2 regions of the Reichenbachiella sp. genome follow, and region 2 is predicted to be linked to the other one. Evidence: riboswitches for the same ligand, from Rfam matches in the RefSeq annotation. Region 2 holds a riboswitch; the other holds the start of a gene.
The links. Region 2 has a riboswitch for S-adenosylmethionine ahead of R8N23_RS17560 (PLP-dependent aspartate aminotransferase family protein). Riboswitches for the same ligand answer to the same signal wherever they lie in the genome.
Positions count from the first base shown of each region.

Region 1: it holds a riboswitch for S-adenosylmethionine, as region 2 does, so the genes downstream of both, R8N23_RS08855 (homocysteine S-methyltransferase family protein) here and R8N23_RS17560 (PLP-dependent aspartate aminotransferase family protein) in region 2, are expected to answer to the same signal.

Region 1 covers NZ_JAWPMM010000001.1:2,060,264-2,076,218, forward strand. Annotated here, with positions in the region: gene metH (methionine synthase) at 1-862, opposite strand, end outside; gene R8N23_RS08850 (hypothetical protein) at 906-1,343, opposite strand; gene R8N23_RS08855 (homocysteine S-methyltransferase family protein) at 1,371-2,378, opposite strand; SAM riboswitch class I at 2,484-2,607, opposite strand; gene R8N23_RS08860 (DUF6265 family protein) at 2,842-3,312, opposite strand; gene R8N23_RS08865 (SIMPL domain-containing protein) at 3,353-4,042, opposite strand; gene R8N23_RS08870 (fatty acid desaturase) at 4,213-5,244, shown strand; gene R8N23_RS08875 (ABC transporter permease) at 5,412-6,233, opposite strand; gene R8N23_RS08880 (ABC transporter ATP-binding protein) at 6,226-7,122, opposite strand; gene R8N23_RS08885 (DUF4252 domain-containing protein) at 7,135-7,710, opposite strand; gene R8N23_RS08890 (DUF4252 domain-containing protein) at 7,703-8,230, opposite strand; gene R8N23_RS08895 (hypothetical protein) at 8,235-8,714, opposite strand; gene R8N23_RS08900 (RNA polymerase sigma factor) at 8,683-9,213, opposite strand; gene R8N23_RS08905 (LytTR family DNA-binding domain-containing protein) at 9,386-10,516, shown strand; gene R8N23_RS08910 (serine hydrolase domain-containing protein) at 10,624-12,132, shown strand; gene R8N23_RS08915 (carboxypeptidase-like regulatory domain-containing protein) at 12,154-13,938, shown strand; gene R8N23_RS08920 (dihydrofolate reductase family protein) at 14,003-14,536, opposite strand; gene R8N23_RS08925 (hypothetical protein) at 15,134-15,544, opposite strand; gene R8N23_RS08930 (GNAT family N-acetyltransferase) at 15,701-15,955, opposite strand, start outside.
Region 2 covers NZ_JAWPMM010000001.1:4,078,784-4,094,738, reverse strand. Annotated here, with positions in the region: partial or broken gene R8N23_RS17605 (Gfo/Idh/MocA family protein) at 1-337, shown strand, start outside; gene R8N23_RS17600 (Gfo/Idh/MocA family oxidoreductase) at 347-997, shown strand; gene R8N23_RS17595 (acyltransferase) at 994-1,455, shown strand; gene R8N23_RS17590 (DegT/DnrJ/EryC1/StrS family aminotransferase) at 1,462-2,568, shown strand; gene R8N23_RS17585 (NAD-dependent epimerase/dehydratase family protein) at 2,577-3,566, shown strand; gene R8N23_RS17580 (glycosyltransferase family 4 protein) at 3,586-4,659, shown strand; gene R8N23_RS17575 (tol-pal system protein YbgF) at 4,660-5,817, opposite strand; gene R8N23_RS17570 (PAS domain S-box protein) at 5,898-6,515, opposite strand; gene R8N23_RS17565 (homoserine dehydrogenase) at 6,670-7,845, opposite strand; gene R8N23_RS17560 (PLP-dependent aspartate aminotransferase family protein) at 7,848-9,020, opposite strand; SAM riboswitch class I at 9,150-9,260, opposite strand; gene R8N23_RS17555 (VOC family protein) at 9,348-10,160, opposite strand; gene sufB (Fe-S cluster assembly protein SufB) at 10,303-11,748, shown strand; gene sufC (Fe-S cluster assembly ATPase SufC) at 11,793-12,548, shown strand; gene sufD (Fe-S cluster assembly protein SufD) at 12,560-13,861, shown strand; gene R8N23_RS17535 (cysteine desulfurase) at 13,867-15,096, shown strand; gene R8N23_RS17530 (SufE family protein) at 15,123-15,551, shown strand; gene R8N23_RS17525 (iron-sulfur cluster assembly protein) at 15,553-15,867, shown strand.

The DNA of each region.
Region 1 (15,955 bases), 2.0 Mb from region 2:
CGTATACTTCCAGCATCGCTGGGTTCACGATACCCATATCCATGCCCTGACCAATGGCATGATACAGAAATGCCGAGTGCATGGCTTCTCTTACTGCATTATTACCTCTAAAAGAAAAGGATACATTACTCACCCCACCACTCACATGAGCAGCTGGAAGGTTTTCTCTTACCCACCTTGTAGCCTGGAAAAAATCAAGGGCATTTTTCCTATGTTCTTCCATCCCTGTAGCTACAGGGAAAATATTGAGGTCAAAAATGATGTCCTCAGGCTTAAAATTGATTCTTGGACCAGTCATCAAGTCATAAGAGCGTTTGACTATCTCCACTCTTCGATCGTAGTTGTCTGCCTGACCATCTTCGTCAAAAGCCATGACAATGACAGCGGCCCCATATTGCTTAATCAGCTTGGCTTGGCGAATAAATTCTTCTTCTCCCACCTTTAAACTGATGGAATTCACTACCGATTTTCCTTGGGTACACTTCAGACCCGCTTCAATGATTTCCCATTTAGAAGAATCGATCATGACCGGTATTCTGGCAATGTCGGGCTCGGCGGCCATTAGGTTGAGGAAGTTGGTCATGGTCTCGACCCCGTCCAGCATACCTTCATCCATATTGACGTCGATGATTTGAGCACCACCTTCTACCTGATTACGTGCAACCTCCAACGCTTCTTCGAACTTTTCTTCTTTGATTAGTCTTAGGAATTTTCTGGATCCTGTGACATTTGTTCGTTCGCCTACGTTGATGAAATTCATGTCTGGCGTAACCACAAGAGGTTCCAATCCACTCAATTTCATGGGCGTGTAGTTGTGCCACTTATATTCGTACCTGCCTGGATAGTCCGGATGAATGTTCATATTTCCTTCTTGCCTTCTTTGTTTATTATTCTTTTGATAAAAATTACATGACTACGTTCCAGTTGTCTTCTCCAGACGCATGCATCCAGTCTTTGAATTTTTCGTCACCTCCCCGGACTTTCCAATCCGAATCTATGGTACACTTCGAGCTTATACCACCCCTCGGATTGCAAATCATCACAATTCTGAGTCTTTCTGGTTCGTATATCTCCATCAGGTGATCATAAAAGATATTAATCAACCTTTCATAAGAAACAGTAATGTCTCTTAAGTGATATACATACTGTTTTAGTGATTTTAGCTCTATGATGCTTTTTTTAGGGTAGAAGGTAAGATATACCTGGGCGAAATCTGGTTGTTGTTTCACACCCAAAAAAGTAAACTCAGGTATTTTTATTTTAATCTCATAAGCCTCTTTGGATGGGTTAGGGATAGCCACCAAGATGTTCTTATCTATTTCTTTATAAAGTTTAGCACTCATGTTCTTGTATTTCAGTTGTAAAATGAATTAAGCATTTACAGGTCTTGCTTCAGCGATTCTAGGTTTGTAGTTGGAGGCCAATTCGGCAATCGCTTTGATGTGGTCGGGCGTGGTGCCGCAACATCCACCAATAATATTGATGAGACCGTCATCCAAGAATTCTTTGATCTGCGCCACCATATCCTCTGGTGTTTCGTCATATTCACCAAATTCATTGGGTAATCCTGCGTTAGGATGTGCACTGATATTAAACTCAGACTTGCTTGAAAGCGTGTTTAGATACGGTTTGAGTTCTCTTGCACCTAGGGCACAGTTGAGTCCAATGCTCATCAAGTCCAAATGCGATACAGAGATCAAGAACGCTTCGGTATTTTGCCCAGACAAAATTCTACCACTGGCATCGGTAATGGTACCAGATACCATAATGGGTACTCGAATACCTCTTTCTTCAGCGATTTGGTCGATGGCCATTAATGCTGCCTTTGAGTTTAGTGTATCTGTAATTGTTTCCACTAGCAAGATATCTGCACCACCATCCAAGAGTGCCTTAGCTTGCTCTCCAAATGCTTCTAACAGTTGGTCGAATGTAATGGCACGATACCCAGGATCGTTAACATTAGGTGACATGGACGCCAGGCGATTTGTAGGACCCATAGAGCCAGCAACAAACCTAGGTTTGTTGGGTTCATTTTTGGTAAACTCGGTAGCTACTTCTTTAGCAATCTTCGCTGATTCGTAGTTGATACGATAAACCCAGTCCTCTAATTTATAATCGGCTTGAGCAACCCAGGTGCTGCCAAATGTATTGGTCTCAACTATATCTGCACCCGCAGTGAAGTACGCCGCATGTATTTCTTTGATCACGTCTGGTCTGGTGACTGACAAGAGATCATTATTTCCTTTTAAGGGAACATCATGATCTTTCAGTTCTTCGTTGCGAAAATCCTTCTCCTCCAACTTATATCGCTGGATCATGGTGCCCATGGCTCCATCCAAGACCAATATTCTCTCTTTTAAAATATCTAGAATATTCATTCACTCTAATTTTAAATGTTCAGTGCAACACAATGAATGTCACGCTATATATGCGCATCGGAATTATTCCGAAACAGCACTTACCAAAAAAGAAATCTTATAGATAACCTATCTTTTTCTGAATGATGATTCATTCGGAATGGGAGTTGGCACAACATCCAATATTGCGGCTATGGATATGTTGCCAAGACGTCTACGGGCCCAGTCCCTCGGTCTTTCTTGATAAGTGCAGCAAAGATAGCTGAATTTGAAGTCGGAACAAGAAATCAAGGTATAATTAGATGATTCTTATCAAATGGTGGGATTTGTTGCGAGTTTTGGAATGATTTGAAGAAAGCAACCTATTCACGGATTTATTCCGTGATCTGTTAGAGTAACCTGTAATGCTTGAGCTTATCACATGCTACATTCTTACTGCAGATGTATTTCTAACGGGTGCCGCAACAGGTGCGGCACAAGATGATTAAAGCGTTTTCCTTCTGAAGTTGAATACCTCTGTATTAACACTACCATCTTTTTGTTTAAGCTTTAAGGATACTTTTAAATAATTAGGGTCAACCAATTCATAAATAAGACCTCTAAAAGTAGCTTTATTAGTTTCAATCGATTCTAAGGTGAAGGTGACATACTTGTCTTTTTCTTCCCAGCCAGTCATGTCAGGGTTGAAATGTTTGAGTCTCAATCGTAGGGTGTCTTCAACTGTTGAAATATCCATGAATTCCATGAAGGTGGTTTTGTCATCCTTCATGTGTTTGTAGATGCCGTTCATTCTACCTAATGATGCTGGCATCCAAACTTCTTCAGAGATGCCGCCGAATCCATCACCCACCCAATAGCCTCGAAGAAAGTTAAGATCGTCTATGGTAGGTTTGATGTCCTGTGCATAGGATTGAAAACTCAGGACAAAAAGAAAGGGAATGAGTAGCTTTTTCATTCCCTTAAGGTAATTAATAATTCTGTGAATTGATCAAGTCCTATTTTTCAATTTCATAAGAAATGAATACCTGATCGCTAATAGTTAAATCTTTGGCTTCGAAATTGGACATGTCGCTTTCGGCAAAAGATTTCATCATACCCATGTTGGCAGTGTATGGTCGTGGACTATTTGATGAACCACCATAATTAATCTCTTTTATTCCTTTGATTTTGTATCCAGTTGCTTCAGCAAGCACTTCCGCCTTAGCTTTTGCATCGGATACAGCCATTTTCATGAGTTCTTTTTTTACTTTTTCCTCTTGTTCATCAGACATACCAAACGCTATGGAAACAGATGGAGCAGATTCATCAGAAGCAGTTTTGTTTAGTACTTCCAGCAGGCGTTTGGTAGAATGATCAAATCGGATTTCAAGGGTTTGAGAAGCTACATACTCTTCTCCTTTGGGTTCGCCTTGTCTGTATTTTCTATTTTGACGAATATTGAAATTGGCCGTTTTGATGTCTTCTTTTTTGAATCCAATTTTTGTCAACGAAGTCGTTAGCGCGTCTATTCTTTTGGTCATGATAGAGATGGCCTCATCGTAGCTGTCTCTGGTTTCGTTGATCGAGTAGGTGACTATCGTACGTTCAGGCTGAACGGAGAGTGAAGCTTGCCCTGTAACGTTTAACTGTGCTGACGCAGAGAATAAGGCAAGGAAGTAAATAGGGATTAGGATTAACTTTTTCATGTGTAATTCTTTTTGTTTGATTGGCTTTTGCAAAAATTAGCCCAAAGTTGATTTAAATCATAAGATTTATTCCAGAAGGACTTTGAACCACCTAAATAATTTTCCCGATCTTTGTCACAAACATTGGACAATCTTGTCCTTAGAGTATCAAACAATTGTAGTAGTATTTTATGAGTGACATTGAAATTAAAGCGTTTGCGAAGGAGATGATGAAGACGCTGCAGAAGTATAAGCAGACGTCCTATAAGAAGGCCATTTGGCAAATTTGCAATTCGATGATCCCATTTGTGGCGATATGGATTGCCATGTATTGGGCCTTTTCATACAACCTATTTTTATTCTTTGGGTTGGGTGTGATTAATGCGTTTTTCTTAGTGAGAATATTTATCATCCAGCATGACTGTGGCCATCATTCTTTCGTGAAGTCGAAAAAATGGAGAGATGCCATCGGATTTGTCTGTAGTATTTTTAGTGCCATGCCCTATAAATATTGGGCAGATGCACATGCCTTTCACCACAACCATAATGGTAAATTGGAAACACGTGACATTGGTGATATCAATACCTTGACAGTAAAAGAATATCAGGAAATGGGTACTTGGGATAGAATCAAATATCAGATATTCAGATTTCCGATAGTCACTTTTATGATCGGTCCAATTATCTATTTCATCAGAAATATGAGACTACCATTAGTAGTATTGGAAAATAAAAAATCAAGAGCTTTTTGGAGTGTAATGATCAATAATGTAGTAGTCATCGGAGGAGTGATAGCGCTATGTATGATTTTCGATTGGAAAGCAATTTTGGCGACCTACTTAACCGTACTCTATCTGTTTTCAATTATCGCTATCTGGTTTTTCTTTGTGCAACATCAGCATGAAGACGGCTACAAGAGATGGGAAAATGATTGGGACCATTTTGTGTCTGCAGTGAAAGGAAGTACCTATTACAAATTGCCAGGATTGGTGAATTGGTTGACAGGAAATATTGGTGTACACCATATTCATCACCTGTACTCAGCTATTCCTAATTACAACTTAGTGAAATGTATCAAAGAAAACCCTGAGTTTAGTAAGTACACGACGATCGTGACCTTTTGGGAAAGTCTAAAATATATGAATCACAAGCTTTGGGATGAAGACGCGCAGCGTATGATTACATTCGGAGAATATAAGAAGCTATATAAAGTGGCGGCTTAGGTGGAGCACTTTAACTCAAAAAAGACATTCAAAAATCCAACTTTACGTCATCACGAGTTTACGAAGTGATCTTAATGTTCGAATACGAATCTAATGTTAAGATTGCTTCACGTTGTTCGCAATGACGGATGATTTTTGAATGTCTTTTTTATGGATACAATTTCATCCTACAAATCTCTTTTCTTTAGTATCCAATAGCTCAAACTGATATTGGCTATCAACCAGCCAGAGGCAATGGATAGCTCTCTCCATGAAATATAATCCTGAATTTCCTGGAAAAAGTATTTCATGTAAGGGACATGAATAAGATTGTTCATGGCAGTTACTGGTAGATAGTCTTTCAGAAATCTAATCTGATCCCAGATGTGAGGAAAATGCTCTAACAACTTGGAAGCCACCGGATCAAAAATCAGGGTGTACATGAGTAGCCCAACGATGACCAACCCCGCTTTTCTTACCAACAAAGCAATCATTAGTGCGAATGTCAGGTAACAGAAAACTTCAAATCCATAAGCAAACAAAAATTGTAAGTCAGAGAAAATATATTTCCATCCCCAGACATGAGAATAGATACTTCCTGTGGTAAGACCTATCAGGAATAGCAACAACATAGCGCCAATGGAAAGAATGCCAATGATCAATAATTTGGTCATCAGGAATTCTTTTTTGCTCAGTCCGTCAATGATGTTTTGTCGCATGGTACGATAAGAAGCTTCATTGGCAATAGATATCACCATAATGAATCCCAATAGTACTTTGAAGAAAGTAGCGATATAGGCAATGTTGTGCCATACATCCGGGAAGTCATAAAATGGAATGATCGTAGGATCGATGCCATTGAAATCAGCACCTTTACTTTTTAGGTATTGTAATAGCATCATTACACCAGAGCAAACAATAATTACTCCTGCAGAATACATGCTGATCAATATCCAAAAGGCTCGATTGTAACGCAATTTGAGCCATTCTATTTGTAGGAGTCTAGTCATTTTCGTTGAGTATTTTGAGGAATTGTTTTTCAAGGCTGCCGCCCTTTTTGACCAAGTGCGTGGCTGTTATTCCTTTTTCAAAAAGGAAGGCATTGATAGATTCTGGAGAGAGTCCATTGACGGTAGTTAGTGAAAGCAAGTCAGGCAATTTCTCAATTTTAGAAACACCTTCCAGGGTTTGTAATGCTTCCTCTAATTTGGGAATGCTAGCTGCCGCCACTTCGATGGTTTTCTGATCAGAAAGCGCTTCATCTACACTTCCTTGATAGAGCTTTTCTCCTTTTCGCAAAACACAAAAATGAGTACAAACTTTTTGAACCTCATCTAGTAAATGACTCGCTAGAATGATCGTTTTGCCCGAAGAGGCAATCTGCTGAATGATTTCTCTGATTTCAACTATGCCTTGCGGATCCAAACCATTCGTAGGTTCATCTAGAATCAAGACTGGTGGGTCGGCCAAGAGCGCTGAAGCGATGGCTAGCCGCTGCTTCATGCCTAATGAATAGGTCTTGAATGAATCATCTTTTCTTTCAAATAGACCTACCTGCTTCAGCACCTCATCAATCCTTGATTCCGGGCATTCTTTGATCTTAGCTATGATTCTAAGGTTTCTAACCGCTGATAGGTAGGGGTAGAAGCAAGGTGTCTCGAGAATGGCACCTATTTTTTTACGACTGTCTGCGCTTGGTTCAACATCAAACCACGAGTAGCTTCCGCTGCTCGGTTTGATCACATCGAGTATCATGCCGAGGGTAGTGGTTTTTCCACTTCCATTTGGGCCGAGTAGTCCGAAGACCTGCCCTGGCTCTATCGTCAGATTGAGTTGATCCAACGCAGTGAGTTTACCATATTTTTTGGTGAGTCCTTTGGTTTCGAGTATATATTTCAAAGTTGAGTTTTTTTAGTCTGCTATGTCATCGCCCATTTCCATGAGCCCAAGTATTTGTGAAAACTTGTTCTGAAAGGTGGAATCATTTTCCGAGATGTATTGATACAATTTGGGTAGTTCTTTGAGTTCTAAACTACCAGCCACATCGAATACGAAGTGTTCATTTTCCAAGAGCGCAATACCTACCGTTTCAGTTGGTTTTTCGCGACCCAGGAGATAAAACTTCTTGGTGGGTCCATCTACCACTACATATTCTTCAAAATCTTCATTGGATTGCAAATGATTGACCAGGTTGTACATGTCAATGTTTTCGAATTTGCCATTCATTTTAAAGAAAATGAGCTTTTCGATGTCTTGAATCAACCGATTGAACTCTTCGTTGTTGTTGAGATTGACCATCCTTAGTGTACTAGGATAGAAATACAAACTCATGTTGGTGAGTTGGTCTTCTTTCAAGTCGGTTATTGCACTGCTCTGTGCATTGGCAAGGAGCGTTGTAAACAATAACCCAAGAGAGAATAGCCATACTCTGCCCTTTTTCAAAAGAGCAGAGTGAGTGAGTTTTTGACCTTTCAAACTATCAATCATTTTCGTTGTCCAATGCTTTGAGATGGTCCATGCCTTTCATTTTCATGATTCTGGAAAGCTTGGCGATCTGTTTCAAATCAATTTCCCCGAAAAGGCTCATAATTAGAAATTCATCATCACCAGATACTATCATGAGTAGTTCGTTGATGATACTGCCTTCGTCTCGAATCATGAATTTGATGTTTTCATCATTCCCTTCTACAGACATGAGCTCCTCATATTTTTTGTCTTTGTCTATGGCTTTGATCGCATTGGCATATAGCGTTTTAGAATTTGTAGGATTTTCATTGATCAAAGCTTTGATGCCTTTGAGTTTGCTCAATGCCTCTAGCACTTCTTTTTCAGCCTCGTCTTCACCTTCTATTTCTGTAAATAAGGAGAACATTTTGCTGGTCACAGTCACTTTAGTGAATGCCGTGTCAGCCGTGTAGTTTGAAAAATATTTGCTTATCGCATTGTCTTGTGCCATAGTGGAAAAACTCCCAGTCACGGCTATCATTATTATCATTAACTTTTTCATATTCTTAATTGTTGAAATTCTGAGTTTTAATTTTTTGTTGGGTTTCATCAAACTTTTTCAAGCCATCGATGGTGTATTGATTGCCATCATTCATTTTCTCTGAAACCATAAATAGGGCACTTTTTGCAATTTCAAAAGCCGCTCGTGCTTCTTGCTGACGAGCCAGTTGTCTTTCCTTGTAAGTATGAAAGCCTCCAACCATACCAATCATGAGTAAGACCGATGCCGCTAGTTGAAACCATTTTTGATGATAGAATGAGACTTTTTTTTGTTCTGATTCTATTTTTTTAAAAAACTGATCATCAAAATTATCATCGAGTTTTGTCGAAGAGAACTGCTCCAATGTCTTGAAGTATTCGACCTCCTGCGGATCCAAAGGATCGTTAGAGGATGTGATGTTTTTTCTGAGTTCTTGTTCCTCTTCTAATGTCGTGTCAGCTTTCCAATATTTATCAGACAGCTGCTTGATTTGTTTCCACTCCATAGTTCAATATTTTACTCAATGATGCCCTTACTTTTTGTCTTGCCCTGAACAAGTATACTTTCACCTGAGTGTCGTCCAATCCTGTGATTTCTTCAATCTCCTGATTGGAATAGCCCAGTAATTCCCGCAGCCGAAAAATCTCACGTTGTTTTTCGGGTAGCAGCTCCAGCGTAGACTCGATCTTTTCCATCAAATCATTGTTGATGCTGAGATGGTCGGATACGTGATGCCCTGATATTTGGTATTTGGCTTCCGATAGATCCACCACATGCATTTTCTTTTTTCTCAATTTGTCCAAACATTGATTTCTGGTAATTGTCATACTCCAGGCTTCTATGTTTTTGATATCCTTGAGTTTTTCTCGCTGGTTCCAAAGCTTCATGAACACTTCTTGTACGATGTCCTCGGCCAATTCTACCTCACACACGATACTCAGGGCATATCGGTAGAGTTTGTTCTTGACTGATAAGACGTCGGTTTTAAATTGTTCTGTGGTCATGTTGCTTAGGAGACGCGGGGTGTAGCGCTCGGTTACAATGAGTTTTAAAATATTTTGCCTATTGGTGAATCGATCGGAGAGTTTATTACAAAAAGAATTCTCAATACAACCATCAGGCTTGTACGATGTCTATTTTGAAGATTATATTTTTTGTCATTATTCTTGTCTTTCAATGGCGATCATAAAAAATCCGTATGATAAGAACCTACTCAAAGCTGTATTGGCTTTAGTTGTTTGCTTTTTTGCATTGTACTCTAATTTGTTAGAGTTAGCTGGGGTATTCACTATTATTGTTTTTGGTGAAAAATGGCTTAATCAAATCATAGTTTTGGATGTAGATCGATTATGGCAGCCATTCAAATTTTTGATTATAGCGATTGAAGTAAGTGTCTGTTCTGGTTTTTTTGCCCTTTTACTTGCGTTGTTTTTTATGCCAGATGCGGGTGAATTTGTTTCCTTCTTACATCTTGGTCGTTTAATTCTGGTATCTATTTTGGGAACCGTTGTGCTGATTGGTCGACGGTACAAAAATGACCACGATAGCGTTCGGTCATTTAGTAGGCAGGCTATACTTATAGGTTGCCTGATGATATTCTTATTTTATTTTGGAAACCCTGAACGCTTTATTCTAGCGAGTTTTCCACTGGATGACCTGATGGATTTGATGTTTACCATCGCTACGTTGTGTCTCTACTGGATGTTGTATCTCGCAATAGCTGTGTGGTCAGAAAAAATCACCCAAAGATACGAAGAGAAGATCGTCAGCGCTTGGTATATTATAATTCTAGTTGTAGCCCTTTTACCGCTTGATTATTTGTTGCTGAACTTGTATTTGGATAACATATATCAGACGTCCATCTATACTGACTATTGGGTTTTAGAAATGCCTTTGAAACTGATTTTACTTGTTTTGGTGGGTTATTTTTCAGTAAAGAAAAAAGGAGTGGAGCTCAAGACTGAGACGATCAAATTTCAAGTAAAAGCAGGAAAGGCGACTAAACTGCTTCCTGCAGATGACATTCTTTATTTTCAAGTTCAATATCAAAACACCTACGCTGTTACCACAGATCATGAAAAAGTGGTCATGGAAGAATCGTTATCTGAATTGGAAGAACGATTAAGTGCCTCAGAGTTTTTTAGGTTGAACAGGCAGGTACTGGCTAGAAAAGAAGCAATTCAAGGTTTTGAACCACTGACCAATCGAAAACTAAGAGCACAACTGTTGGCCGTTGCAGACTTTTCACCATTTCATGAAATCTCTCGACTGAGAGCACCAGCGTTTAAGCGATGGATGGCCCAGTAGCCTGTACATTTCAACCATTTTTTTGGTACACTTCGGCTATTTCCAATCAATTTTTCAAGGTCATCAAACGCTGACCCCCTAGAATAGCGGTAGAATTTTAAATCGTTATGAAAAGAACTATAAGGGCGTGTGTAATAGTTGCTATATCAATAGTATGCGGTTGTACATCACCAAAGGAGACCAGGCATGTTGACGTCAAAAGGCCTACTACTAAACTAGACCAATTCGTTGGGCAACAGATAGACGAATATCAGATCGGCGGTGCTATAGCCATAGGCATTGTAAAAGATGGTGAGGTGATCGCAGAAGAAGTCTATGGATATGCCGATTTTAAAAATAAGAAAAAGGCGGATGTGCAAACCCAATTTTACATCGCTTCCATGACCAAGTCGTTCGTTGGGACACTAGTGAAGCTCATGGAGGAAACAGCAGTGATGGATTTAAGTGTTGCGATGAATGATATACTCAAAATTGATTTTCCAGAGGGCACTCAAGTAGATGACATCACGATGGAGGACTTGCTTATTCATACTGCCGGACTTAAAAATTCCGCGGTAGGCATTAAGACGGCTTATTCTGGAGATTTTACCACTGAAGAATTGTTGCACGATTTAGAAGCTTCAACCTATCAGCAAGGCTATGGAACCTACGATTATACGAATCTGGGCTACATCCTTGCGGGCATGGTTTTAGAAAAGCTGACACAAAAGAGTTGGAAACAACTTTTGGAAGAGGATATTTTCAACCCGCTGGATATGCAACAAACCAGTGCTTATTTGATACCCAGTGAGCGGGTTGAATTTTCGAATAGATTGGCCCTTCCGCATACTATAAGTCATGATAGTATCAAGACTGGAAGCTTTATGAAGCGAGATGACACCATGCATGCAGCTGGCGGGCTGGTCACTACTGTTTCGGATATGAACAAATGGCTATTGGCACATTTGGACACATCCGAAACCGCCTACTTTTCTCGGGATCTATTGGATGAAATACACTCCGATCGAATTGATTTTTATGATAAAAGCGCTGGAATCAACAACTATGGGTATGGTCTCGGATGGGAGCAAGGCGATTGGCATGAATATGACATCTCATGGCATGGTGGAGGTTATCCTGGTTATGTATCGGTTCATGCGCTGGTCAGAGAACAAAACCTAGGTATTGTAATCATGATGAGTCAGCAAAGCAGAGTAATCGAATTGATTTTGAACTATATCCTGGCAGACCAACTGGGGGTGGATAATGCCAAGGAGTTGACCGCAATGGAAGAATCTATACGCAGTCGAACCGATCGATATCAACACTACAAAGACAGCATTTTTCAGACTGTGGATAGTGAAGAAATAAAAAAAGTCTCACTAGAAAAATTTGTTGGGAGGTATGCTAGTGATCAACTCAATCAGTTGGTGGTGAAGTCGAAAGACCATCAATTGATTTTGCAATTGGGCAATCTACTTTTCATTGGAGAATATATAGGGGATGACAAATTTCTAATCAAATCTGAAGTGGATGACACATTTGATACGGTGGATTTTTATCATCTCAACTCTACTGATCGTGATTCATATTTAGAGATGTTCGGACAAAAATTTTATAAAGGTCAAAATAATTAAATACTCAAAATTCAAATACTTATGAAACTCAAAATGCTCATTTATCTGTTCTGTTTCTTTTTTGCATCACCTGCTTGGTCACAGACGGATGACTACATTTCAATTTCAAGTAAAATTTTAAATGAAAAAGGAGAGCCGATTTCATTTGCTCATCTCTCGGTGAAAGGTAAGAACCTTGGTGGTATCACTAACCAAGACGGTTTCTTTAGCTATAAAATCCCAGAGGGATATTTGAACGATACGCTGGTGGTATCTTCTATTGGCTTGGCTTCATTGGAGCTGCCCATCCTGGAACTGACTACGGAAAATACACCCGAATATATCATGGTTGAACAAGCCATCGAATTGGAAGGTATTACGATTTATGCTCCAGCCAAATTACTGCAGAAGGCTTTTGAATCATTCTCTTCGCAAGTAGCTCAGGTGCCTTACTACAGATGTTCTGGTGTTTATACTATTACTTCGGAGGAGAATGAAACTTATACTTTATTTGAGCAATTGGCTTTTGATGCTTACTACCGGGGAGAACAGGACGACCCAGGTATGGATATCTTAGCCCACCGCAGAAGCATAGATTACTCTATGTTTCCAGCACTTTATTCTCAAAAGTCGCAATCGCACATTTTTTCCGTGTCTGGCGAAATTTTGGGGCTACCTGTTTTTAAAAGAATCAGTTCCAAACAAGATGAGCTGGATGAATTGGAACTGAAGATCACCGATATTTTGAATATGGGCGAGCAGCAGGTTTATGTCGTCACCGAGTTTGCCAAAGGAGCCAATGATTTTATAGATAAGTATTACAATTATTACATCACGGCCAAGAACAACCAGTTGGTGAAGGTTTCAGAGATATTGGCTGATTTTTCTTTGCGGCCGAATGAAAGGATGACAAATAACGGGAAGTACAACAACGACTTGATAGAAATCAAACATTCTTATTCGTTAGCTGAAGTGAATGGACAAATGAGGATCACTGAAGGGGAGCGGGTGTTCAAATCGCTCAATGTGGAGCGGTTGACAGGAAACTTATTGAAAGTTCATAAACAAAAGGCCCGCACGCAGTTGTATGATTTTGAAGATTTGGATGGGCAGCCGCAGAAGTTTCCTTCTCGATTGAAGCTACCAGATGACACCCCTTATGATGAGGATTTTTGGAACGCCTGGGATTCGAAGCGCGATTTTGAGTTTGATGAAAGCGTGCAACGCGACCTGACTGCTGATCTTTCATTGAAATCTCAATTCGCTCATACGAATGGATTAATCAAATTGACTCAAAGCATGCGAGAAGAAACATTCGATAAGAAAGACCAAAGGAAGCAAACGCAGGTCTCCAATACAGATCAATTCATCGAAGACCTATTGAGTAACAATTATAACTCAGGCTTTGCGCCAGATTTAGGTTGGGAAGATATTCCTGCGCTCATGGAAATTGCCAACTCGAAAGAAATACTGACCAATTTTCCTAGGAATATTTTAGGTAGATACTACGTCGATCAATGCCAGGCGGGCATCGTGGCGATGTGGCTCATTGACTCTATTCGGAAAAATGAAGGGAAAAAACCTCGAAAGGCATGGTACATTTCTCCTTTCCCCATTTTACAAAGTGAGGAAGATACCAGACAAATCAACGAATTTATGAGCCAAGGCCACAATGCCAATGTGATGATAAAAAACACGGAGGAGAAACTGAATCGAGCCCATGAATCCTTTGTGTCCTGGTGGACTATCGCTCAGCAAATGAGTCCAAACAAAGCCAAAAGGATCAACCCATTGGGTGATACAGGTTTGAAGTGGCAGGGGTTATAACGGGTTTGGCTATGCGCAGTGTCCCGATGGGCGTTTCGTATAGGTGCTGTTGTGGCAAATACTCTTATTTTACCATATCATAAGTCAGGATTTTTAGCCCTTCGTCAAATGATTCAGTTTCTTTTAAATTCCATTTTGCCTTAGTTTCTGTGTTTCCGAAAAGCCGAATTCCATTCCCAAGAATAATTGGGTTTAATTTCAATTTTAGTTGGTCAATTAGTCCATTGTCCAAAAGCCATCCGGCGAATTCCCCGCCACCGCATAAATAAATATCAGTTTTAGCCGATTCTTTTATTTCCTTCACTCGGTCGATTGATAATTTCTCAATATGGACTGTTTTAGCCAATTTTTGAATTTTCAATGAATTGGAGAAAATAAAGTGCTCCATGTGAGGGTATGCAGGCTGTCCTGGTTCAAGCCCATATTGGTACCCAAATTCATAAGTTCTCCGACCCATTATCACAGTTTCAAAGTCCTGAAGGTCAGACAAGTATTTATCTACACCTTTTCCTCCTGCAGCAAAATCACTTATATCGTCGTTTTGTCCTGCAATGAAACCATCAATTGAACTTGCTACGTAGTAAATTACTCTCGGCATTATTTCGTCTTTTTTTTGTATTAGTCACAGTGGCTCGGTATGTACTGTGCGTATTTCAAAAGTAGCAATTTAAACGGAGTTTAGAAATTAAGAGAATTTGAAAAGCACGGCAATAAAAAATAAAAAAAGAGAGGGGCGAAATGAAAGAAAGAGCATGGCTCATAATGCATGTTATGTGATATTCGCTTGCAGTCTGCATGAGGGCAAATGAGTCCAAACAAAGCCAAAAGAATCAATCCATTGGGTGAACGGGTATGAAGTGGTAGGGATTATAGAGAGACTGTATCAAGCGTGGTGTGTGATCTGGTTTAAGTTTCGATACCTACTGGTTGTAGGTTAAGCGATAGCGATCCTATGACCTATTTTGAGAAAGGCCGTCCGGTCGATTACCATTTAAACCAAAATTTCCAATACTGTTGCAGACCGAGCGGATGCTCTATTTATTTTTGGGTCTTAGCGGACGCTACGACCAGAGGGATGAAAAGGATCAATCCATTGAGTGAAACTGGTCTAAGGTGGCAGGGGTTGTGACCACTCGGCTAAAAAGCGTTGTAAAGGGTAGCTATGATTTATAAACCAATATTATGGTTCCTTTATTTATTCATTTCTTGACCTCGTTTTAACAAGCCCAAACCCTATAAGGGCAAATGCCAATACTAAGATCGGATACCAATAGTGAGATCCTGCTGAGTACATTCCATATCCGTTAAATCCTTGTGCAATGAATGCAATTATTATAAATGTCCATGCGGCCCAGGATTGCTCATTTCTTATCCCAAAATGAGTTAGAGCAAACATGGAAATACCTGCACTCATTAATCCTCCTCCTGCGGAGTGAAGCATGAACATGGCCAAACTTTGTGCTTTTTGAAGAAGTTCTGAGTTTTCAGGGTTTCCTAAGTACTTTAGGTGCACATCTAAGAAGCTAAAAATAAATTGATCCCCAAGCCCTCCTATAAACATGAGAATACTTGAAATGTACAAAAGTGGAATTCCGATTTTTCTCATATGGCCTTCGTTTTATATACTACAACGGTCTCGTATAAGAGCAGTAGCGGAATAAAATGCACCTGCTTTTCGGAAAACAAGATACTTAATTATAATCATAAACGGTTTGAGTTTCCACCCGAACCGCTATTGCTTTTATACATTGTTGTAACACGTTTACTTATTAATCGAATAGCTTTTTAAACTTCCTTGTGCTACAAACCCTAATTTAGAGTAAATACGTTCACCCGACTCTGAGGCAACTAATACCACCTGTTTACTTTTATTTTCGAACGATTCGAATAGCAACTTATTTGTCATGACTTTGCCCAAACCGAGTCCTCTGTATTCCGGAATAGTTCCAATCATGTGTAATCCCGAAATTCCTTTTTGGTCCAGTAAGACCATTCCGCAACTTACATAAAGGCCGCT
Region 2 (15,955 bases):
AATTAAATTTGGAATCGTAGGTTGTGGGAGAATAGCTCAACGACATGCCAAACATATGATTGATAATGGTGAACTGATAGCTGTTTGTGATACGGATTATGAAAAGGCAAAAAAACTGGCTGAAGAATACAATTGTAAAGCTTATTCTTCGCTAGAAGACCTTTTGTCAAATGAATCTCAGATAGATGTAATGTCCATTTGTTCGCCGAATGGTCTACATGCCAAGCACAGTATAGCTTGTTTGAAAGCAGGCCATCATGTGTTGTGCGAAAAGCCACTCGCTATCAATGCGCATGATTGCGGTGAAATGATCAAATGTGCGGAGAGTAACAATAAAAGGCTTTTTGTGATCAAACAAAATCGCTTTAATCCACCGGTTGAGGCGGTCAAAAAAGCCATTGAAGAGGGGAGATTAGGAAAAATACAATCCGTCCAACTGAGTTGCTTTTGGAACAGAAATGAGGATTATTATGCTAGTTCGTGGAAGGGCACTATGGATTTAGATGGAGGAACCTTGTATACGCAGTTTAGTCATTTTATTGATTTGCTCTATTGGATTGTGGGGGATGTGAAAACAGTGAAAGGATTTAGTAGGAATTTTGCTCATAACGAAATCATTGAATTTGAGGATGCAGGAGTTGTGGCTTTAGAATTTCAATCTGGAGCGATCGGAAGCATTAACTACACAGTGAATTCGCACCAAAAAAATATGGAAGGCTCCCTAACCATTTTTGGAGATAAGGGTACCGTGAAAATTGGCGGTCAATATCTCAATGAATTGGAATATCAGAGCATTGAAAATTTTGAGATCAAAAATCTGAAAGGGGGCAACACGGCCAATAATTATGGAAGTTATAGTGGTTCTATGTCCAATCATGATCAGGTTTATCAAAACCTCGTTGAGGTCCTACAAGGAAACTCCTCTATAAGTGCCTCTGCTTTTGATGGCCTAAAAAGTGTTGAAATCATTGATAAAATTTATCAAGAGATAAGATGACCAAGCCCAAAATTATAGAAGCTTCTATTCGTGATGTAACCTGTGGTAGCAGTGTGACTATAATACAGCCTGTGAATATCTATGAATGCACTTTAGAGGATGGCACTTTTGTGGGTCCGTTTGTAGAAATACAAAAGAGAGTGAAAATTGGCAAGCGCACAAAAATACAATCTCATTCATTTATTTGTGAGTTAGTGACCATAGGTATGGATTGCTTTATTGGCCATGGTGTTTGTTTCATAAATGACCTTTTTAGTAAAGGAAGGCCAGCTGGTGGTGATCAATCTCTTTGGAAAGAAACTATGGTAGGCAACAGAGTTTCTATAGGCTCGAACGCAACTATCTTGCCAGTGAACATTTGTGATGATGTAGTTATAGGAGCAGGAGCTGTAGTGACTAAAAATATTATCGTCCCTGGCATATATGTGGGGAATCCTGCACGCTTACTCAAAAAATGATATTGTATGAAAATTCCCTTTGTTGATCTGCAGCGTCAATACCAGCAGTATAAAACCGAAATCGATCAAGCCATACATGAGGTATTAGATCAATCCAATTATATAGGCGGAGCAAAAATAAAATCGTTTGAAGAGCAGTTTGCCAGGCAATGTGGGACTAAGCATTGTATTGGTGTGGCTAATGGAACAGATGCGATTTATATCACCCTAAAAATGCTGGGCATAGGAGAAGGAGATGAGGTGATTACCTCAGCTTGCTCATGGATAGCGACCTCAGAAACCATATCGCAGACCGGAGCCAAACCCATTTTTGTGGACATAGGTCAAGACTATTTAATCGATGTAGAACAAATTGAGTCTAAAATAAATTCAAATACCAAAGCCATTGTTCCGGTGCACCTATATGGACAAATGGCTGATATGGATGCGATAAAAAAAATAGCGGATAAGCATGACTTAATTGTTGTAGAGGATTCGGCACAGGCTCATCTGGCTGACCGAGGTGGGTGGTCTGTAGGGGCCTCGAGCCATGCGGCAACATTTAGTTTCTACCCAGGAAAGAACTTGGGAGCATATGGTGATGCAGGTGGTATTGTTACCAATGATGATCAATTGGCTGAAAAATGCAGACAATTTGCGAATCATGGTCAATTGGTAAAGCACCAGCACAAAATAGAAGGAATCAACAGTCGGTTGGATACTATTCAAGCAGCAGTATTGTCGGTAAAACTGCAATATCTGTCTGATTGGACTTCTCGAAGAATAAACATTGCCAAGCAATATAATGAAGCGCTAAAAGGTGTTTCAGGTTTGCGGTTGCCAATTGTTAACTCCAATTCCAATCCTGTGTACCACTTGTATGTGGTTTCTGCTGAAAACAGAGAAGGTCTACAGAATTATTTAAAGAGCAACGAGATTTCTACTGCGATTCATTACCCAACGCCTCTCCCGTTTTTGGATTGTTATCAAGACTTGAATCACAAAGTAGAAGACTTTCCTGTAGCTCATGCTGAAAGCAGTAAAATTCTATCCTTACCTATTTTTCCTGAAATGACCACTAAGGAAGTCGATTACGTTTGTGAGCATATTAGACATTTTTACGATTCACATTAAATTAGCAGATGCCTATTTCATTAGTTACTGGCGGTGCCGGATTTATTGGGTCTCATTTAGCAGATGAGTTGATTGCCAGAGGAGATGAAGTCATCGTTCTGGATGATTTAAGCGGTGGTCTGCAGGAGAATGTTCCTCTGGAGGCACTGTTTATCCATGGAAGTGTCACTGATCAAGTTTTAATAGAGCAATTATTTGAGTCAAACAAAATTGACTATGTCTATCATTTGGCTGCATATGCGGCAGAGGGGTTGAGTCATTTTATCAAAAGATATAACTACCGAAACAATTTGATTGGAAGTGTAAATCTGATCAACGAGTCAGTGAAACATAATATTAAATGTTTTGTATTTACTTCATCTATTGCGGTTTATGGCAATCAGAAATCTCCGATGATAGAGGGAATGATTCCTCAGCCCGAAGATCCTTATGGTATTGCCAAGTACGCTGTGGAGCAGGAGTTGAAAGTAAGTAAGAAAATGTTTGGGCTCGATTATGTGATATTTAGGCCACATAATGTTTATGGAGAGAGGCAAAATATTACGGATCCATATAGAAATGTGATTGGTATTTTTATGAATCAACTAATGTTCGGGAAACCGCTTTCTATTTTTGGAGATGGAAGTCAAACCAGAGCTTTTAGTTATATAGATGATATTGTACCATTGATTGCGGAGAGCGTAACGAAAAAGGAGTCGTATGGGGAGGTATTTAATGTTGGTGCTGATGACGCTATTGCAGTCAAAGATCTGGCTGAGCAAGTGATGAAAGCCATGAAAATGTCATGTCCTATCCAGTTTCATGAGAGTAGAAATGAAGTACAACATGCTTTTGCTTCACATGCAAAAATTAAAAAACATTTTGGTGAGATAGAAAATACTTCTTTGGAAGTGGGGTTAGAAAAAATGTCTCGCTGGGCTAAATTGGTTAGTCATCAGCCCACTCGGAAATTTGAATCACTGGAACTAACTAAAAACTTACCTCCTTTTTGGAAATAGCATAAATTGCTGATCGAATATGAACAGGCCCAATAGCATACTATTTCTCACACCTTATCCTCAAGATACTGCCGGCTCGCAGCGCTTCCGGTTTGAGCAATATCTCACGTGTTTGACAGAGGAAGGTTATGCGTATGACAGCCAGTCTTTCATAGATGAAACTACTTGGGAGATTCTTTATGCCAAGGGGCATTTTTTTAGAAAAATATCAGGAATATTTCGGGGATTCCTCAGAAGGATCTGGGTTTTGTTCAATATGAGGAAGTATGATTTTGTTTTTGTACATCGTGAGGTTACACCATTAGGATATCCCATCATAGAATGGTTTATTGCTAAAGTTTGTAGGAAAAAAATCATTTACGATTTTGATGATGCGATTTGGATGCCAAATACCAGTGCAGAAAATCGTTTGGTTTCCTGGCTCAAGTTTCCAAACAAAGTAAAATGGATCATAAAATGGAGCTACAAGATCAGTGCAGGAAATCTATTTTTAGTAGACTATGCCAAACAATATAATCCCGCAGTTTGTTTAAATCCTACTACTATCGATACGGTGGGTAGACACCTTCCTGAATCCAAACCTAAAAAAATGCCGGCCATTGGCTGGACGGGGACACATTCCACATTGAAATATCTAGAACTTTTGAGGAGTGTATTGGAAGATTTGTCGCAGGTTCGTGATTTTGAGTTTATTGTCATTGCTGACAAAGCCCCGGAAGTTGCTTTTCCCAATCAAAAGTTTGTCCTTTGGAATAGAGAAACAGAGATTCGGGATTTAAATCAGATTGACATTGGCGTAATGCCACTTGAAGAGGATAAGTGGGCGGAGGGCAAGTGTGGCTTTAAGGCACTGCAATTTATGGCCTTGGAAAAACCTGTACTCGTCTCACCGGTAGGGGTGAACAAAGAAATTGTTGAGCCAGAAGTGAGTGGGTTTCACTGCAGTAAATCAGAAGATTGGTTTAATAATTTAAAACTAATGATTGAGAATAAGGACTTAGGTTCAGAAATGGGTAAGAAAGGAAGGGATAAAGTCAAACAACAATATTCGGTAGAGTCTAATAAACAGAATTTCCTTAGTTTGTTCGAGTAGCTATAGACTTTTTAAATAGTCTTTCGCCAGATCATAGGTTCGATCTTTCTTGTCAGATAGTTTTTTTACTTTTTTGAATTGCTCTTTGGCATATTCTGTTTCCCCACGGCCTGCGGCATATCTGCCCAAATTAAGAACAGAGTATAAATAATATCCTTTTTCTTGAGCGCCAATCTCATCGCCGTACTTCACGCACAGCTTATAGTATTTTTCAGCTTCTTCTACGTCGTCTCTATGCGCATTGATTTCTCCTAAGAAAAAGGCAGCGTATCGCCCACTGTTTTGTTCATAGCCTAAGTAACTGCTGTCGATCTTGGCGATTATAGAAAGAGATACTTCTTCCGCTTTGGCATGTTGCCCGGTAGAATATAGCAGCCGAGCGTAAAACCGATGAAAGTAGGCGTTGTTTGGGAAAGTCTGATAGAGGTACTCCGAAGTGAATAAAGCAGCTCGACGATTATTTTCTTCGTTGGCCATTATTCTCATCAGAAAGTATTGAGCTTCCGTTCTTGTGAAGAAGGCATTATTGGCCACTTCTTTCAGCTGTTTAAGTCCTAATTCTTTATCACCATCTCTAAAGAAGACCATGATTGGTTTGAGAATGGGATAGTTCTCAGGGATCCAAACGGAATAGTAGTTGTACAGTGCATCTCCGAAAAGGATTTCAGGGCCAAACTCCTCGTGATTTCGGCAGTAGTCCAAATACTTCATAGCATTTTTTCCGGCTGTTGCCGCTTTTCTCCAAGAATGTCTTTCAGCATAAAGGCGACCCTTGAAGGCATAGGCTGCCGAAAGAAAAAAACCACCTTCCACTTCGCTACCATGCTCCAGAATATTCTCTGCCACCATGATGGTACTATCCATATAGGCGATCATGGCTGAGTCATATTGTTCGTCTTGAATGTTTGGCACGATTCGCCACCATTGGCTGAGCCCCAACAAAAAATAGGGAAGAGGATGCCATCCATATTTGCCTTTGAGCCAGCGAAATTGAGAGTCCGCTCTTTTGAAGTCGAAGTTGTACATACTATTGATACCTTCCGTACACTCAATCTGAATTTCGGTATCGGTAAGTAACACAGGTATACTATCATTTGGGGCTGCCTTAGCTTTGTATGCCAAGACGAGTATGACAGCAGAAAATAAGAGTGTTCGCATCAAATTCTTGAATGAAAATTTTCTTTCAGCATAAAGCTAATACATGCTGAACAAATACCTAGAAGACTTTGGAAACGGATTTAAATTTCTTCTGTTTTCCCCACCAACCTCCGAATTTCGCAATCAATCTTTTGCGAGAGTTCTTGAATCTTCTGAATGTAAAGCTGAGTGTTTGCCCAGTCATTTGGTTTTTCTGAAAGGAGGTTAGTTAAACCTAAAAGAGAGGTGATGGGTCCTCTGAGCTGATGAGCAGACACGAAGGCCACTTCCTTTAGTTTTTTATTTTGTTGAGTGATTTTTTGCTCGTATAGCTTCTCTCTAGTAACATTCCTAAACGACAAAGCTACTTTGCTTCCGCAGTTGGGAAGCTCTTTTACCGGGTGGTACTCTACTGCAATCCACATGCTCCTGCCGCTTCTCGTGGTGAAATGATGCTCTCCATTGATCACCTTTCCGTTTAGCGCTTGGTCAAATTCACGCTTGAAATCTTTCATGTTGTCAGGATGGACGAAGTTGGTGCTGATTTCACCTACCGATACTTCATGAGACCAATACTTGAGTAAAAATTCCCTGAAACGACGGTTGAAAGAGACGATACTAAAATCAGATGCCACCACCAAGTTGGCCACTGTTGTGCTGTCTTGAATAGCTTCTAGTAGCTGAAGGGTTTCCTGCAGTTGTTCTGTTTTCTCTCTCATTGCTGATGGTTAGGTTTGAAAATTTATAAATACGAGATGAGAAAAGTAGCTAGAGCGGAGATTTTTTTTAGTGAATATTGTTTTAAAAAGGAGAACCCTACTAGCCGACTGCCAATAGGGTTCAGGTTCTCAATTATGAAATCTTTGGGTATTGTTAGTTCAATACGATCGTGTTGATACTGGACTCTTTGAGCCAACTTGAGTTTTTTAAGTTCTTTAATTTGATTTTGCCTACAAGGAAATTCCCTTGCTCACTATAATATTTTTCTTCTATGGAGTCGAAGTCCTTAAAGTCAGGGGAGGTGCCATTATATCTGACATAAAGCCTTAAATCAAAATCTTCGCACAGCTCGAACTTGTTTTTATTTTTAGTTCTCTTCTTGTACTCGTACTTATAATTATGGTTTAGGGCTGAAATATCAGACAACACAGCCGAACCTGTGGGCTTATCGCCGGCTCCTTTTCCATATAGGAGCTGACTTTCTGAAAATGCACTTTCCAATACTACCGCATTATATTCGTTGTTGGTCTGAGACAATACAGCTCCGTTTGGAATAAATGTGGGTAGGCAGTAAGCTTCAATTTTGTCTCCCTCTCTTCTGCATTTAGAAATCAACTTGATAGAGTAGCCGTGCTTGTGGGCATAGTCAATATCAAAATCATTGATTTTGGAAATGCCGTAGTTGAATACATCCTCGGGTTTGGCAACCAGTCCAAAGGCATGAAACAACAAGATGCATAGCTTGTATTTTGGATCGATACCTTCTACGTCCAAAGTGGGGTCGCTTTCCGCAAACCCTAAATCTTGGGCTTCTTTCAATACCTCATCGTACGTCTGGCCACCTGCTAACAATTTCGAAAGAATGAAGTTGGTGGACCCATTGAATATGCCTTCCAAGGAAGAAAGCAAATCGTTGTCATAATATTCTTCCAAGTTTCGGATGATTGGAATACTAGCACAACAAGAGGCTTCATACAAAAAAGAAACTTTGTTCTTTTCTTGGAGCTCTAATAGTTCTTCCAGATGTTCAGCTATCATTTTCTTGTTGGCAGATACCACCGATTTGCCACTATTCATAGCAGTGGTTACGATTTCCAATGCCGCATCTGCGTCATCAATCAATTCAACGATAACATCGATTTCTTCATTTTGAAGTAATTCATCTTTATTGTCTGTGAAATAGGAAGCATCCAAGGACCTGGGTTTGTTCAGATCCTTGATGCAGATTTTCACTATTTCCGAATTAATGGAGTTGGATTGTTGGAGGACATGGTACAAGCCTTGTCCTACACAGCCGAAGCCGAAAATGCCTAGTTTGAGGTTTTTCATTCTTATGCTATTACAGCGGTTTTTTCTTTTGATTTAATCTTTTCAAATGCCTCTTCTAAGTCCTGAATCAAATCAGAAGGGTCTTCTGTACCAACCGATAATCTTACCAGCGAATCATTGATTCCAGCAGTTCTACGAATATCATCAGGCGTACCCTTGTGTGTCATGGTGGCCGGGTGACAGCAAAGGCTTTTTACGCCACCAAGGCTTTCTGCCAGCTTGAAAAGTTTGGTGTTAGTGACGAAGTCGGTCGCTTTTTCTTTCGAATCTTCTTTGAAAGCGAAGGATACTACGGCTCCGTAATATTTTTGCTGCTTAGTGGCCAAAGCGTGATTGGGATGCTGTTTCAAGCCCGGGTAATTCACAATTTGCAATTCATGCTTATTGAGTAAGTATTCGGCAATGATTTCTGCGTTTCTACATTGCTTCTCTACTCTTAGTCCGAGGGTTTGGATGCCACGAATAGTTAGCCAACTGTCCCACGGTCCGAGTATACTGCCAGTAGCATTTTGAATGAATTTAATCTCATCAGCCAACTCGTTGGTTTTTACAGCAATCAAACCGGCAATCACGTCAGAATGCCCAGCGATGTATTTTGTCGCACTGTGAAGTACTATGTCCGCTCCTAAATCAAGTGGCTTTTGCAATACGGGACTAGCGAAGGTATTATCAACCACCACAAGGCAACCATTCGAATGTGCGATTTTCGAGATGGTTGCAATGTCGGTGATTTTTAGGGTAGGGTTGGTTGGAGTTTCCAACCAGATCAGTTTGGTATTAGGGGTAATGTTGTCGATGATATTTTCTGGATCCGTAGTATCCGTGTAATGCACTGTGATGCCAAATTTCTTGTACAGTTTTTCGAAGGAACGGAATGTTCCGCCATAGATGTCGTCTACAGCCACTATTTCATCGCCCGATTGGCAAAGTTTAATTACTGCATCTACAGCTGCTAGTCCACTAGCAAAAGCAAATCCTCCAGCACCATTTTCGAGTTTGGCGATGGTTTCCTCTAGTACTTGTCTAGTTGGATTGTTTGACCGACTGTAGTCGAAACCTTTGTTTACCCCCGGTGCATCTTGCACAAACGTGGAAGTTTGATAAATCGGAGTTGAGAGTGCGCCTGTCAAAGGATCTGACAGGATGCTGTGTAAAATTTCTGTTGTCTCTTGCATGTCTTTATTTTTAAAGTTTACAAGGAGACTTTTCAAGGATCCATTGTCTGGATTGGACAAAAAAAATGTCCTTTCCAGACAAGCTAGAAAGGACATCGTATATTTTTTCGATATTGAGTCTATCCATTCCGCTTATCTGTCCCGATTTTCATCAGGATTGGAGTTAGCACCTTCTGTTGTTTCCAACAAGGGTTGCTAAGGTTTCACAGGGCCAAATCCCTCCACCTTTCTTGATAAGTCATCCAATAAATTATTTAGAACGAGCCACAAAGATATGCGCTAGTTTTTTTCTTGTGCAAGAAAAATCATGAATTATTTTTTCATTCACTATCGCATCCACATCACTTTGTTGGCATTATTATCCATCTCAAAAGTGCTTGATTTCCCTTGCCCACTTTTGAATTTTATTTCAGCAAAACCGGCTAATTCTCGGCCGATAGGCATAAATTCAGTGGTTTCTAAAGACTCGTAGGGCAGGTGAATAATTTCGAAAATTACGTCTCCTTTGTGGAGTAAATTTTGATAATGAATTTTGGATTCATCTACCGTTTTTATTTCGGTAAAGTCTATGTTTTCTTCATACCATTTCATGGTATTGATGTAGTCTGAAGAGGTGATGGAGAAAAACATTGCTTGAGTAACTACACTATCAATGGGATTAGGCTCATCAAAAATTTGCACTTGATTACCATCCGGGTCGGCAGTCAATAAATATCGCATCTCGAGGTTTTTGTCTTCGGTAATATCTTCCAATATTTTCTGATTAGAGGCTATCAAATTAGCTTTTACTTCTTCGAATTTATTCGTTGAGAATCCAATTTTGGTGATGCCATTGATATACTTCTTGCCTTTTGGAAATTGAATCTGACTTTTGACCATGACGCTTTTCCCTTGTTTGATAAACAGGTGGAAATCGCCTGTTTTCATCTTTACATATTGTTGAGGTTTGTATTCTTTGATAGCTATATCCAAATATTTCCGGTACCAAGTGGCGGATAGTTTCACATCCCGCGCTATAATCGTTGCTCCACTTAGTTTGAAATCATCGGCATTTGATTGTGCACAGAGTTCTGACGTACTAAGGAATAGAAAAAGTAGGAGAAGTTTTCTTTGAAATGGGATCATAGCTATTTGATACATCTGACTAAAGTAAAATAATTCTGTCGATATAGGCTCAGTCTATCTTGGTTTCAAAAAAAATTATAGACATGAATCGACATCCTCGATTAATCGTAGTAATTTTGAGCCTATTTAAAATGAATCTAAATTATTCTATTCTCGAATGAGTAAAGATGATCAAATATTAGAGGAATTTACCTCAAAAGAATATGAACATGGTTGGTCGGTCGACTTTGAAGCTGATGAAGCACCCAAAGGACTAAACGAAGACACTGTTCGGTTTATATCAAAAAAGAAAAACGAACCTGAGTGGTTGCTCGAGTGGAGACTCGATGCGTTTGCCAAATGGTTGGCGATGAAAGAACCCAACTGGGCAAATGTGAAGTATCCAAAGATCGACTATCAGGATATTAAATATTATTCTGCGCCTAAGCAGAAAAAGACGCCTGAGAGCTTGGATGACGTAGATCCAGAGTTGTTGGAGACCTTCGAAAAGCTGGGTATTTCTTTGACTGAGCAGAAAAGATTAACAGGAGTAGCTGTTGATGCGGTAATAGATTCCGTGTCTGTGGCCACTACCTTCAAGGATACTTTAGGTAAACTAGGGATTATCTTCTGCTCGTTCAGCGAAGCCGTAAAAGAGCATCCGGAGTTAATCAAAAAATACATTGGATCCGTAGTGCCAAAGTCTGATAATTACTATTCGGCTTTGAACTCGGCCGTGTTTTCAGACGGGTCATTCTGCTATATCCCAAAAGGCGTAAGATGCCCAATGGAGCTATCGACTTACTTCCGAATCAACGCAGCCAATACTGGTCAGTTTGAAAGAACGTTGATCGTTGCTGACGAAGGTTCTTATGTGAGTTATCTCGAAGGATGTACGGCTCCGATGCGTGATGAAAATCAATTACATGCAGCAGTCGTAGAAATTGTAGCGCACAAAGATGCTGAAGTGAAATACTCTACTGTTCAAAACTGGTATCCAGGTGATAAGAACGGCAAAGGTGGTATTTACAACTTCGTAACGAAACGTGGTATATGTGCCGGCGATCACTCGAAAATCTCGTGGACTCAGGTAGAAACCGGTTCTGCAGTCACTTGGAAGTATCCATCATGTATTTTGAAAGGAGACTATTCTGTAGGTGAGTTTTACTCGGTGGCAGTAACCAATAACTATCAGCAAGCGGATACAGGTACCAAGATGATTCACTTGGGTAAAAACACTAAGTCTAGAATTGTATCTAAAGGTATCTCAGCAGGACATTCACAAAACAGCTATAGAGGACAAGTACAAGTTTCTAAACGAGCGACCAATGCCAGAAATCACTCACAATGTGATTCTCTTTTGGTGGGCGATCTTTGTGGAGCGCATACTTTCCCATACATCGATATTGAAAATTCTTCAGCTCACGTGGAGCACGAAGCAACAACCTCGAAGATCGGTGAAGATCAAATCTTCTACTGTACGCAGCGAGGAATAGATGAGGAAAATGCAGTGGCTTTGATCGTAAACGGATATGCCAAAGAAGTACTCAATCAATTACCGATGGAATTTGCAGTAGAAGCGCAAAAACTTCTCGCTTTGACGCTAGAGGGATCTGTCGGATAATCTCCAATTACTAATACAATCAAAAGGAATTAAAATTTGCAGCAATGCTTAAGATAAAAAATTTACAGGCACGAGTAGAAGAGAAAGAAATTCTCAAAGGGATCAACTTAGAAGTAAAACCAGGAGAAGTACATGCCATTATGGGGCCAAATGGTTCTGGTAAAAGTACATTGGCTTCTGTGTTAGCGGGACGTGAAGATTACGAAGTGACTGGCGGCGAGGTAGAGTACATGGGTCAGGATTTGTTGGATTTGGCCGCGGAAGAAAGAGCAAGAGAAGGTATCTTCTTGGCATTTCAGTATCCAGTAGAAATCCCAGGTGTGACGACCACCAACTTCATGAAAACTGCCTTGAACCAAATCAGAGAGCATAAAGGGCTTGAGCCTTTGGACGCCGTAGCTTTCTTGAAGAGAATGAAAGAAAAAATGGCCTTGGTTGAGATCGATCAGTCTTTGTTGAGTCGTTCGTTGAACGAAGGTTTCTCTGGTGGAGAAAAGAAAAGAAACGAGATCTTCCAGATGGCGATGCTTGAGCCAAAGTTGGCTTTGTTGGATGAAACGGATTCTGGATTGGATATCGATGCGCTTAGAATCGTTGCCAATGGTGTGAATGCCTTGAAATCTGCTGACAACGCGACTATCGTAGTAACTCACTACCAAAGATTGTTGGATTACATCGTGCCGGATTATGTACACGTATTGTACCAAGGTAGAATCGTAAAATCTGGTACTAAAGATTTAGCACTTGAGCTAGAAGAAAGAGGGTACGACTGGATCATCAAAGAATTAGAAGAAGCTTAAGCATGAGCGATTTGGATAAAAATATTTTTGGACAGGAGCTAGTAGACCAGGCGGCGCAATTCGTAGCTAATATGAACGGCAGCGCGATTCCTCAACTAGGAGAGAATCGTAAAAAGGCGCTTAATTTCCTGAAAGACAACGGCTTTCCCGGACCACGTGCAGAAGAATATAAGTTCACGAAACTGACCAAGGCGATCAGCAAAAAATTCGACCTGTCGAAATACGCTGACGTAAACGAATTGCCACAAGAATTGATCAACGACATCAAGGCAAAGCATGCAGGTGCTAACGTATTGTTTTTTGTGAATGGAAAATACGACACGGACAATTCTGAAATTGTGTCTCCAGTAGAGCAATTGAAAATTGAATCTTTGAAGGATTATGCTGCTGCCAATGATATCAACGAATTGTTTAAAGACGATTCCGATCCATTCGCCGCTCAAAACAACGTCTATGCCAACGATGGTGTGGTAGCTCAAATTGCCAAAGGCAAAGTGGTAGCTGCTCCTGTGATTTGTTATTACATTTCGGTAAACGATGGCAATGCCAATCACGGATTCATTAAAAACATTTATCTGGCTAATGAAAATAGCCAGGCTGATTTTGTGCACTTTCATTTGTCATTCGGCAACGAAAGCACATTCATCAATGAGTCTAAAAACTACATTGTAAAGCAAAATGCTAATGTAAGTCTGTACAAGATTCAGGAAGAATCACCAAAGGCAGTATACATCGGCAACACCAGAGTGTATCAAGAAAGAGATAGTGTATTCTCATCTTATGTTTTCACACTCGACGGTGAAGTGGTCAGAAACAACCTGCACATCGAAGTAGATGGCGAAGGATGCGAAAGCAACATGTATGGCTTGTACTTGACTAAAGGCAAGACGCACGTAGACAACCACACAACGGTGGATCACAGAAAACCAAATTGTAATAGCAATGAGCTATACAAAGGCGTGATGGATGATCAGTCGCGTGGCGTTTTCAATGGAAAAATATTTGTTCAGCAAGCGGCGCAAAAAACAAATGCATTTCAGTCGAATGGCAATATCCTTTTGTCCGACGATGCCGTAGTAAATACCAAACCACAATTGGAGATTTGGGCAGACGATGTGAAGTGTTCGCACGGATGTACCACAGGCCAATTGGACGAGGAGGCGATTTTCTATTTGAGAGCTCGCGGAATCAACAAAGAAAAGGCACGATCAATGATCCTTTTAGCCAACGTGGCTGAGGTGGTTGAGAAGGTGAATCTGGGATGGTTGAAAATGGAAATTACTGACAAAGTAATCGAAAGACTGAACGTATAAGTGACATGGTAGACGCAGCGATAGATATTGAAGCAATAAGAAAACAATTTCCCATTCTTCATCAGGAAGTCAATGGAAAGCCTTTGGTTTATTTTGACAATGCTGCAACGTCGCAAAAGCCACAGTGTGTCATCGATGCACTGACACACTATTACAATACAGACAATTCCAATATTCATAGAGGTATTCACACCTTGGCGGAAAGAGCCACTACTGCTTTCGAAGACACGCGTAAAGCGGTCGCCAAATTTTTGAATACCAACGAAGTGGAGGAAGTGATTTTCACCAAAGGCACCACTGAAGGTATCAACTTAGTGGCTGCTACTTATGGTAGAAAATTTATAGGTGCCGGCGATGAAATCATCGTTTCTGCTCTGGAACACCATTCCAATATTGTGCCTTGGCAAATTCTGTGTGAAGAAAAAGGAGCGATTTTAAAAGTCATTCCAGTCAATGAAAAGGGAGAGTTGATATTTGATGAGTACGTCAAATTGTTGTCTGACAAAACCAAACTGGTTTCTGTCAACTATATCTCCAATGCCTTAGGAACAATCAATCCTGTAAAGGAAATTATAGCTGAAGCGCACAAAGTAGGCGCAAAGGTTTTGATAGACGCAGCGCAGGCGGCTCCACATGTGAAGCTAGACGTGAAGGCGTTGGATTGTGATTTCCTGGCTTTCTCGGCACACAAAGTTTACGGCCCTACTGGGGTTGGTGCTTTGTATGGTAAAAGAGATTTGCTGGAAGCCATGCCGCCTTATCAAGGAGGAGGAGAGATGATCAAAGATGTAAGTTTTTCTGGCACTACTTTCAACGACATCCCATACAAGTTTGAGGCGGGTACGCCAAATATCGGAGAGGTGATTGCCTTCAAAGCTGCTATTGATTTTGTAGAGGAGCTCGGTCAAGAAAATATTGCGCAATACGAAGATGAGCTGATGGCTTACGCCAACGACTTGTTGAAAGACGTGGAAGGTTTTACACCAGTTGGCACAGCAGATAAAAAAGCCAGTGTGATCTCGTTTTTGATTGATGGTGTACATCCATTCGACTTAGGTCAATTGTTAGACGCAAGAGGCATTGCAGTTAGGACTGGCCACCATTGCGCACAGCCTTTGATGGAGTTTTTCAATATCGAGGGAACGGTAAGAGCCTCTTTCTCTGTTTATAATACCAAAGAAGAAATCAAATGTTTTGTGGACTCGCTCAAGGCGGTCATCAAGATGTTCAAATAATATTAAAACCTCGTAGGTACCAGGCAATGGCTACAATCAATTCTGTACAAGAAGAAATAATTGAAGATTTTGGTATGCTTGATGGTGACATGGAAATGACCATTGGGTATGTGATGGAATTAGGAACTAAACTCCCTGAGCTACCAGCAGAATACCAAACTGACCAAAATATTGTGAAAGGCTGCCAGTCAAAAGTTTGGCTTCACGCCAAAATGGTTGACGATAAGGTAGTCTTCGAAGCAGATAGCAACACAGCAATCACCAAAGGATTAGTGAGTTTGCTGGTAAGAATTTTGTCCAACCAAACGCCGGATGATATTCTAAATGCGGATTTGTATTTCCATGAAAAGATTGGCATGAATCGTTTTATCGGTACACAACGTTCTAATGGATTCGCAGCGATGATCAAGCAAATGCAGATTTATGCGCTGGCGATGAAAGCTAAAATTAATTAAGATGGCAGAAGAGAAAGACTTAAAAGAAAAAGTACTCGCAGCAATCAAAATGGTCTATGACCCAGAGATTCCTGTAGATGTGTATGAATTGGGTTTGATCTATGAGATCAACATTTTCCCGGTAAACAACGTCTATGTCTTGATGACATTGACTTCGCCAGCGTGCCCATCGGCAGAGGCGCTGCCAGAAGAAATCAAGCAGAAGATTGAAGAGATCGAAGGCATTGGTAAAGTGGATGTAGAAGTGACCTTCGATCCTCCATACGAAACAGATATGATGTCCGAAGCCGCCAAGCTTGAGCTTGGGTTTATGTGATTTTAGTCGACAGTTAATGGTCCATGGACTGAAGACTATGGACAGTTAAATACTAAGTAACAATCACGACTTCTATTAGAATAAAGAA